One region of the Luteibacter sp. P1_D3 genome, then DNA from elsewhere that is predicted to be linked to it. Evidence: predicted binding sites of a transcription regulator. Region 1 holds the regulator's gene; each other region holds the start of a gene.
The links. The regulator FliA, encoded in region 1, starts transcription of late flagellar genes. The targets are predictions, from matches to a motif close to TAAAGTTTNNCNNNCNNNGGCCGATAA.

Region 1 (3,275 bases):
CTTGTCCGCGGCCGGTGCGTGAGCGCCGCCCGCGAGCGAACCGGTGAGACGCACCAGCTCGACCAGCGACGACTCCACCTTGGCCATGAACGATTCGACCTGCGCCACGCGCTGGCCGGAGAGATCCTGCCAGGACTGGGCTTCGACCATCTCGCCCAGGCCGATGTCGCAGCTCTGCGCGAAATCGCCGACGCGCACGGCCAGGGCCGTCGCGCTCGTTGCGAAGGCGGGATCGGCCTGGTCGAGCACCAGCACTTCGTCGGCCTGCTTGGCCAGCGCCTGCGCTTGCGGGCGCAGCTTGTCGCTGAAATCGAGGGTGCGGTGGGCGGCCTGCGAGCTCATCTCGAGCACGTCGCGCAGGTGCTTGCGCGCGTCGCTCATGTTGCCCGGCACACCATCGCTGGAGATATCGGAGGCGAGGCGGCGGACCGACTCATGAAGATCGCGCGCGAGGTGGCCCAGGGCCAGGAACAGGTGCTGTTCACGGCTGCGCAACAGGCGGTCGAGCGCCTGTTCGAAGGCGACGCTGTCATCGGCATCGAGCAACTCGCGCAGCTCGGGAACGACCTCGTGGCCGGCGGTAAGCATGGTGTTCATCGTTATTCCCTTAGCCCGCAGCCGCGGCGAGTCGTTCGAAGATCTTGTCGAGCTTTTCCTTCAGCGTGACCGCCGTGAACGGCTTGACCACGTAGCCGTTCACGCCACTCTGCGCGGCAGCGATGATCTGGTCGCGATTGTTCTCGGCCGTGACCATCAGCACCGGCATCGACTTCAGCGCGGCGTCCGCGCGGATCGCGCGGAGCAGGTCGATGCCCGTCATGTTGGGCATGTTCCAGTCGGTCACCACCAGGTCGAAGGGCTGGGCGCGCAGCATCGTGAGCGCCGCGTTGCCGTCTTCAGCCTCCTGGATGAGGGTGTTCGTGAATCCCAGCTCGACCAGGAGATTCCTGACGATGCGCCGCATGGTGGAGAAATCGTCCACCACGAGGATTTTCATGTTCTTGTCCAAAACTCGTCTCCGCCTGACTGCGCGTTCTTACCGGCGACGGCACCGTAATGCCGTCAATGCTTGTCTTTCCAACCCGTCATGCGTGCGCGGAGGCGGATCAGGGCCTGGCCATGGATCTGGCACACCCGCGATTCACTCACACCCAGCACCGCACCGATTTCCTTCAGGTTGAGCTCTTCATCGTAGTACAGCGACATCACCAGCTTCTCGCGTTCGGGCAGGCCGTCGATGGATTGGGCCAGCGCATCGCGCAAGCCGTCCTGTTCGAAGAGCCCTTCCGGACCCGCGGCATCCGGGTCCGCGACATCGATTGCCGCGCCTTCGTCGCCTTCGGGCGCCGTAAGACTGAGCAACCGCGCGCTCGCCGCGTCGGCCAGAATCTGGTTGTACTCCATGGCGTCGATGCCCAGCCGCTTCATCACTTCGGCGTCTTCGGCATCACCACCCGTTTCGTTCTCGATCTGCCTCGTTACTTCAGCCACCTCGCGCAACTTCCGGTGCACGGAGCGGGGGGTCCAGTCCGTCTTGCGCAGTTCGTCCAGCATCGCGCCCCGTATGCGGATACCCGCATAGGTCTCGAAACTGGCCGCGCGAGTCGGCGAGTAATTTCTTGCGGCCTCCAGCAGTCCGATCATTCCGGCCTGCATGAGGTCGTTTGCATCCACGCTCGGCGGCAGCCGGCCCATCAGGTGATAGGCGATCCGGCGCACCAGCGGCGCGTGGGTTCGTACCAATTGATCCGCCGGGATTCGCGTGACTTCAAGGTATTCCGTCGCAACGCTCACAGTGGCAACCCTCCTCCCAGGTGGGACCGCTCGGCGAAAAAGCCGATGCGACCCTGAGCACGGGGTTCGGGTTCACCCCATGTATCGACCGACCTGGCCAGATTCTTGAATCCGACGGCGGATCGGCTGCTCGGCCAGACATCGACCACCGCCGATTGGCGGCGAATCGCCTGGCGCAGGTACTCGTCGTGCGGGACCATCCCCATGAAATCCAAGGAAACATCCAGGAACCGGTTGGTCACCCGGGACAGTTTCTCGAACAACTGGCGGCCTTCCTGGGCGTGGCGGACCATGTTGGCCACGATGCGGAAGCGGTTCACGCCGAACTCGCGGCTCATGACCTTGATCAGGGCGTAGGCATCGGTCAGCGAGGCCGGCTCGTCGCAGACCACCACCACGACTTCGTCCGAAGCGGCGGCGAACATGGACACGCTGTCCGAAATGCCGGCGGCGGTGTCGACGATCAGGTATTCGGGAGCGATCGGGTATTCGTCGAACGCGCGGATGACGGCGGCGTGCTCGATGTTCGGCAGCTGCGCCATGCGACGGGCGCCGGAGGTGGCCGGAATCACCTTCAGGCCATGCGGCGCCTGGAGGATCAGATCCTCGATGCGGCACTCGCCCTCGAGCATGTGTCCGAGATGACGGGTCGGCTGCAGCCCGAGCAGCACGTCGATATTGGCCATGGCCAGATCGGCATCGAGCAGGACMACGTCGCGTCCGCCCATGGCCAGGGCCATACCGAGGTTGACCGCCACGGTGGTCTTGCCGACGCCGCCCTTGCCGCCCGCGATCGCGATGCTGCGTGTGGGGCGACGGTCGTCAAGCCAGTTGAGGCCGGCGGCCTGGGTGCTATCGACGTGTGTGGTCATGAAGGAGTTCACTGCCGTGAAAGAGTGTGCGGTGGCGGTAGTCACGTTATGCGGGTTCCCGATCAGGCGAGCGCGGGCGCCGCGGTGCCGAAACGATCGGCAAGGATGGCGTCGTCGGGCTCCTCGTTGCGCTGCTTGAGCAACTGGGCCGCGAGGCAGACCAGCTTGCGCGCATCGGCGGAGGCGATGTCTTCGGGCACGCGCTGCCCGTCGGTGGTGTAGTCCAGCGGCATGGCGTGGCGAATGAGTGCCGACAGGGCGCCGCCGATCAGCGGTGCCTCGTCGAGCTTGGTAAGGATGGCGGTCTGCGGCGACAGCGGCGCGTACGAGCGGATCGCGTTGTCGATGGCCTGGGCCTGCGCATTGGCGGCGAGCACCAGGCAAACGCGCAGGTTCGAGGTCGCGCGCAGCGTGTCGAACTGCTGCTGCAGCTTGGGATCGTTGCCGGCCATGCCGGCAGTGTCGACCAGCACGGTGTGCTTGCTGCGCAGCTGGAGGAGCACGTTGCGCAGGCTGTCGGCGTCATGGGCGTTGTACACGCGCACACCGAGCAGGCGGCCGTAATGCTCCAGCTGCGCGCCGGCACCGATGCGGTACTGGTCGGCGCTG
Region 2 (3,275 bases), on a different contig from region 1:
GGCCGTGGCCGAAACCACCATGCATTTCATGGCGCAAAACCCGGCCCAGGCCGCCGACTATCGACATGCCGGCTTCGAAGCCATCTGGCGCGCGATCGGCTCGGGCTGATACGCGCCTTTTATTCATTCAATTAATCGAGTGCGTACTCACTCACTATTAAGAGGTACTCCCCATGTCACAGGTCTGGCTCATTTCCGGAAGCGGCGCCGGTCTCGGTCGCGATATCGCCGAAGCCGCGCTCACGGCAGGTCATCGCGTTGTCGCCACCGCGCGACGCGTCGAAACGCTCGAGGCGCTTCGCGCCCGCTTCCCCGATACCCTCAAAGTCACCTCGCTCGACGTGACCGACGAAGCCGCGTGCATCGACGCCGTGCGCTTCACACTGGACGCCTTCGGCCAGCTGGATGTGCTGGTCAACAACGCTGGCTACGGGCAGCTCGTGCCCTTCGAGCAGATGTCATCGGCCGACTATCGCGCGCAGATCGAAACCAACCTGTTCGGCGTAGTGAACCTCACCCGCGCCGCGGTCCGTCCGATGCGCGAGCGTCGCAGCGGCCGCGTCATCAACGTGTCCTCGGTCGGCGGACGCATCGGCACCCCCGGCATGTCGGCCTATCAGGCGGCGAAATGGGCGGTTGGCGGACTCTCCGAGGTCCTCGCCACCGAACTGGGTGCCCTGGGCGTGCATGTCACCGCGATCGAGCCCGGCGGCATGCGTACGGACTGGGCGCGCCGCGCAGGCGCCGATCTTCCGCCTTTCCTGCCGGACTATGAGGGCAGCGTCGGGGCCCTGCGGAACATGCTGTCCGGTTACGCCGGCAACGAAACCGGCGATCCGGTGCGCGTTGCCGAGGTCGTGCTCCGCCTCGCCGCGCATCCGCGTCCGCCCGTGCGACTGCTGCTGGGCAGTGACGCAGCGACTTTCGCAGCCCAGGTCGAGCAGGCACGCCACGAAACCGACCAGCGTTGGGCCGAGGTCAGCCGTTCGACCGACATCGGTGCCGGTGCCATGCCCGCCTTCCCGGCCTACTGAGGACACCGGCATGAGAATCCTGTTATTCGGCGCCACCGGTATGGTCGGCCAGGGCGTATTACGCGAATGCCTGCTCGCACCCGATGTCGACGAGGTCGTCGCCATCGGACGGTCGCCGAGTGGGGCCAGCCACCCCAAGCTGAAGGATTTGGTCCAGGCAGATCTGTTCGATTACCGCGCCATCGAGGACAGGCTTGGCGGTTTCGACGCCTGCTTCTTCTGCATCGGCGTGACCTCGTTTCGCATGGACGAGGCGACCTATACGCATCTGACCTACGACATGACCCTCGCCGCCGCGTCCACGCTCGCCCGGCTCAATCCGGCGATGACCTTCGTCTATGTCTCCGGTGCCGGAGCCGATAGCAGCGAATCCGGCAAAGTCATGTGGGCTCGCATCCGTGGGCGCACGGAAAACACCTTGGCCCGGCTGCCGTTCAAACGCGTCCACGCCATTCGGCCGGGGGCCATCCAGCCCATGAACGGCGCCCGGTCGCGCACGCGCGCCTACCGCGTGCTCTATCCGCTGATGGCGCCGATCCTGCCGATCTTCCGTGCCCTCATGCCCTATACCGTGGCGACAACCGAGACGGTCGGGCGCGCCCTGCTCGCCCTGGCCCGGCACGGCTATGCAAAGACCATCCTGGAAACCCGCGACATCGAGGAGGTGGTTCGGAGCGGGGCGTGACCTTCACATTTATCATTTCGCAAACCGTAAAATTCGGCGGAATGAAACTCAACTTCCTGCTCCGCCCGCCGATATGATCTATGCGTTGCAGGTCGGGGGAGGCACGCCATGAAAGCATTCATCGCCGCGGCCGCCATCGTCGCGGCCCATGCCGCCGCGCTGGCGGTCCTGCCCGACAGTGGCATGGCACTCTCGTACACGTTTTTCTTCTCCGTGGCCGCCCTTGCCATATTCAGTGCATGGCGGGCCTGGATGCGTTCGGGCACGCCGCGTGACCACCGCTGGTGGCTCCTCCTGGCCAGCCTCGGGTTGTGGACGATCGGCATGTCGTTGTCGGCACGACAGAACTACGTGCTCGACAATTCCAACCCGGCGCCCGGCGACAGCATGTTCTTCTACATCCTGTATGTCCTGCCGGTGCTCGTCGCCGTCTCCTCCGCGCCCGTCGCGGCGCGAAAGAAATGGGCCATGGCGATCGACCTGGTCCTGGCTGGCCTGCTCGGCGTGCTGTTCTACATCCGTACCTTTTCCATCGTGACGCTCGAAGGTGCGATAGGCCCGCAGCAGGCAGTCGACGTGGCCTACATGCTCGACTTCGAGAACGTGTGCCTGGCCGTCGCCGCGCTGCTGCGCTTCGTCGCCACCGATCGCGCCGACGATCATGCGTTCTTCCGCGCGGTCATGGCTTTTTTCGTCGTCTACGCGATATCCGGTTACTCGTACAACCACTACGTCGCGCTCAACGGCCATCCCGACTTCGGCACGTCCTCCTGGGACGCCCTGCTCGACCTGCCCTTCCTCGCGCTGTTCATCGTCACCATGACGAGGCAACCGCAACGCCACTGGCATCCGCCGGTGTACCTGATCCGCTTCGTGCAGAGTGCCAGCCCGACCTTCCTCGCCATGAGCGTCCTGGGTTTCGGCCTGATGGTGATCCCGGTCTATCCGTCGCTCGGCATTGGCGGCGCCATCGCCGCCGTGATCGGCATCGGCCTGCGCGGCACGCTGGCGCAGGTCGATCTGGTCGAGGAGGAATTTCGCCTCTCGCGCAGCCGCGACGAATTGCAGGGCCTGGTCTTTACCGACAGCCTGACCGGGCTGGCGAACCGCCGCGCGCTGGATGAACGCCTTCTGCGCGAATGGCACCGTCCCGCCCAGCGCGAGCCGATCGCCCTGCTTATGCTCGACGTCGACTTCTTCAAGGAATACAACGACCGCTACGGCCATCTCGCCGGCGACGATTGCCTGCGCGCACTCGCTTCGGTGCTGTCCGGTCGCGGCCTGCGTGCCGGCGACTTCATCGCCCGCTTCGGCGGCGAGGAGTTCGCGGTGATCGCGCCGGGTACCCGCCTCGCCGACGCGGTAGCCCTGGCCGAAGACCTCCGCGCCCAGGTCGAAGCGCAAGGCATCGTGCACCCGCTGAGCCCGTTCGGCGTGCTGACCATCACGATCGGCGTGGCGACCCTGCTGGCCAATGCCAACGGCGGACCACTGGACCTGCTCAACGCCGCCGATCGGGCGCTCTACCGTGCGAAGAACGCCGGCCGTAATCGCAT
Region 3 (3,275 bases), on a different contig from region 1:
CAATGGCCTGGCGCACAGCGCGGAGCGTCTGGCGATCGTGCGCGCGCTGATCTCGGTGGCGGAAACGCTGGGCGCCGAGCTGGTCGGTGAAGGCGTCGAGGAAGAAGCGGACCTGCTCATGCTTCGTGAGCTCGGTATCCCTTACGCCCAGGGCTTCCTGGTCGCGCGGCCCTCCGCGGGCTCGACGATCGAGGCGCCCGCGAATGTCATCGCCGCGTTGTCCGTCACCCAGGTGCCGGTGCCCCCGCGACCACGTGGGCCGGTATCGGCGCGGCCGTTCACGGCGGGCCACATGCTGATCGACGCACCCTGCGTTTCGCCGACGCAATCGAATGAAGACGTGGTGGACCTGTTCGCCGGCCAGCCGCGTTTGCACGCGATCGCCGTCGTCGAGCAGGGCCTGCCCATCGGTATCGTCAATCGACGCACGTTCACCGAGCGAATGGCGCAGCCCTTCGCACGCGAGCTGTTCGGACGGAAGCCGTGTACCAGTTTCATGCATCCCGAACCACTGCTCTGCGACGAAGAGATGTCGCTGCAAAGCATGGCCGATATCCTGCGCGGCGAAGACCAACGCTACCTCAGTGACGGCTTCATCATCACCTCGCATGGTCGTTACCTCGGGCTCGGCACGGGCGAAGCACTGGTGCGCCGGGTGACCGAGATTCGGGTGGAAGCGGCACGCTATGCCAATCCGCTCACCTTCCTTCCGGGCAACCTGCCTGTCACCGAACACATCGTGCGCTTGCTGCAGACCGGTCGTCCGTTTGCCGCGGCGTACTTCGACCTCGACAACTTCAAGCCCTTCAACGACCAGTACGGCTACTTCCGCGGTGATGAAATGATCCGCCTGCTGGCCAGCACGCTTACCGGGGATCTGCGTCAGGACGCCGACTTCGTCGGTCATATCGGGGGCGACGACTTTCTCGTCATCTTCCAGGGCGACGACTGGGCTGCGCGCTGCGAAGGCATGCGGCTGCGTTTCAACGCGATGAGCGGGAACCTGTTCGACGAGATCGACCGTGCCCGCGGTGGCATCGACAGCGAGGATCGCCACGGGCACCAGCGCTTCTTCCCCATCACCACGGTGGCCGTCGGCGTGGCGTGCTTCGTCGATGCCTACCCGGTCGATCCGGAGACCGTGGCGAGCCTAGCCGCGTCGGCCAAGCGCGTGGCCAAGAACACAGGCAGCGGCCTGCATACGGTGACTTACGAAGCGCAACATCCGGCTGTCGTGTAACGATAAATTCAAGCCACTGAAATAAAAGCATAATCCGCAAAAAATAACGCTAAAGTTGCCGAATATGCGGCCGACAGGGAGGCATCCCCGCCCCCTGAGTACGTCATGCGATTTCCCCGAATCGAGTTGCCCGTGCTGACCCTGCGCGTTCGTTTACTGCTGCGCATGGGTGCCACTATCTTTCTTCTCCTCGCCCTCTGGATCGTCGGCGGCCTGCAACTACGCACCGCCGACCAGCGGCTGCAATCCGTGGTCGACGAAACCCTGGCCCCCGTCGCCAATGTCGGCCGCATCCAGAACGACTACAACGACCTCCTCGACGCACTCGTGCATGCCACCCTGACCCGCCTGCCGTCCTCGGTCGACGATGCCGTCACCGCCATCGGCAGCGATCGCCACGACATCGACAAGCAATGGAAGGCGCTTACCGCCAGCGGACTGGGCAAGGCGCAGAGCAAGGGCGTCGCCCTCGCCGCTGAACACCGCAAGGCGGCGGATAAAGCCGTGGACGACGTCATCGAGTTGCTCAAGGCCGAGCAATACGATCTCGCCCAGCTGCAGCTCTCGAACGATGTGCAGTCCGCCGTGGTGCCGCTGAAGAGCGACTTCGCCAATCTGTTCACGCTCGCGCTGGACGGCGGCAAGGCCGAAGCCGAAGCGCAACACGTCGACATTCGTCGTGGCGGCATCGCCTCGGCCATCCTGCTCGCTATCGCCTTGCTCCTGGCCAGTGTGGTCGACCTCACGATCATCCGCTCACTGGGTCGTCGCCTTCGCCAGGCCGCCGAGGTGGCGGCAAACATCGCGCGCGGGACGTTGGGTGCCCGCATCGACAGCGGAAGAAGCGACGAGATCGGCGCCCTGCTGACCTCCCTGGCTGCCATGGACGCGCAGCTCGGCAACGTCGTCGTGCAGGTGCGCGATCGCGCCGATCACGTGGCCCATGCTGCTAGCGGCATCGAACACGGCAACGATGCCCTGAACGACCGCACACGCACCCAATCGGAGCACCTGCGTGCCACCTCGGCCTCGATGGAGGACATGACGGGTGCTGTCGCCGGTGGCCTGAGCCATGCGAGCGCGGCCCACCGTGCCGTGGCGCAGACCCGTTTGATGACTGACGAAGGGCACCGCGTCGCCATGGACGCCATCGGCAACATGCGCGAGATCCGCCGTCACACCGAGCGTATGACCGAAGTGCTCGACACCGTCGACCAGTTCGCCTTCCAGACCAACCTGCTTGCCCTCAACGCGGCGGTCGAAGCCGCACGTGCCGGCGAGCATGGTCGTGGCTTCGCGGTCGTCGCCTCGGAAGTGCGCGAGCTGGCCAAACGTTGTGCGGCGGCGGCCAAGGACATCCGCGGCCTGATCGCCGATAGCGATGAAGCCGTGGAGGCGGGCGCCGCGTCCGTCGATCGCGCCGGTGTCGTGCTCACCGGTATCGGCGAGCAGGTGAATGAGTTGTCCGGTCTGGTCGGCTCGGTGATGGAGGCCACCCGTGGCCAGAGTGATGGCATCGCGCGCGTCAACGGCGCCATCCACGGCATCGACGAGACCACGCGGGAGAACGCCGTGCTGGTGGAACAGGCGGCCTCGGCCAGCCGTGCGATGCGCGAGAGCGCGGAAATCCTGCGACAGGAAATGGCGTATTTCGTGTTGGAGGGTGAGGCCGCCTGACGGGGCGGCTAGCCCGCCTCGCGCACGGCCTTGAGCGTCTTGTACAAGGTCGCGCGCGAGAGGCCGAGTAGCTGCGTGATGTAGGTCGCCGCATGGCGTACATCGAACAGGCCGCGTTCTTCGAGCAGGGTGACAAGCGCTTCGCGATCGACGACGCCCATGCTGGCGAGCGTCGTGCCGCGGTCGCCGAGGAACTGGCCGACGATATCGTTCACCTCCTCGCGCCAGTCGTTGCGGAACAACGCGGCGGGGCGCGGTGCGTTGTCGGCGAAACGCAGGAAGTCCTTCGACATCGCCTGCATCGCTTCGAACATGCTCACGTCGACATTGATGCAAAGCAGGCCGATAGGCTTGCGAC

Region 2: the regulator FliA is predicted to act here: its motif matches at 1,768-1,794, upstream of AC1DYM_RS11790 (GGDEF domain-containing protein).
Region 3: the regulator FliA is predicted to act here: its motif matches at 1,291-1,317, upstream of AC1DYM_RS07840 (methyl-accepting chemotaxis protein).

The regions. Positions count from the first base shown of each region.
Region 1 is NZ_JBFUAT010000001.1:262,840-266,114, forward strand. It holds gene AC1DYM_RS01205 (protein phosphatase CheZ) at 1-597, opposite strand, end outside; gene cheY (chemotaxis response regulator CheY) at 608-1,009, opposite strand; gene AC1DYM_RS01215 (RNA polymerase sigma factor FliA) at 1,063-1,794, opposite strand; gene AC1DYM_RS01220 (MinD/ParA family protein) at 1,791-2,666, opposite strand; gene flhF (flagellar biosynthesis protein FlhF) at 2,729-3,275, opposite strand, start outside.
Region 2 is NZ_JBFUAT010000015.1:72,210-75,484, reverse strand. It holds gene AC1DYM_RS11805 (TetR/AcrR family transcriptional regulator) at 1-109, shown strand, start outside; gene AC1DYM_RS11800 (SDR family NAD(P)-dependent oxidoreductase) at 174-1,034, shown strand; gene AC1DYM_RS11795 (NAD(P)H-binding protein) at 1,045-1,719, shown strand; gene AC1DYM_RS11790 (GGDEF domain-containing protein) at 1,828-3,275, shown strand, end outside.
Region 3 is NZ_JBFUAT010000008.1:146,899-150,173, forward strand. It holds gene AC1DYM_RS07835 (GGDEF domain-containing protein) at 1-1,240, shown strand, start outside; gene AC1DYM_RS07840 (methyl-accepting chemotaxis protein) at 1,346-2,917, shown strand; gene AC1DYM_RS07845 (helix-turn-helix transcriptional regulator) at 2,926-3,275, opposite strand, start outside.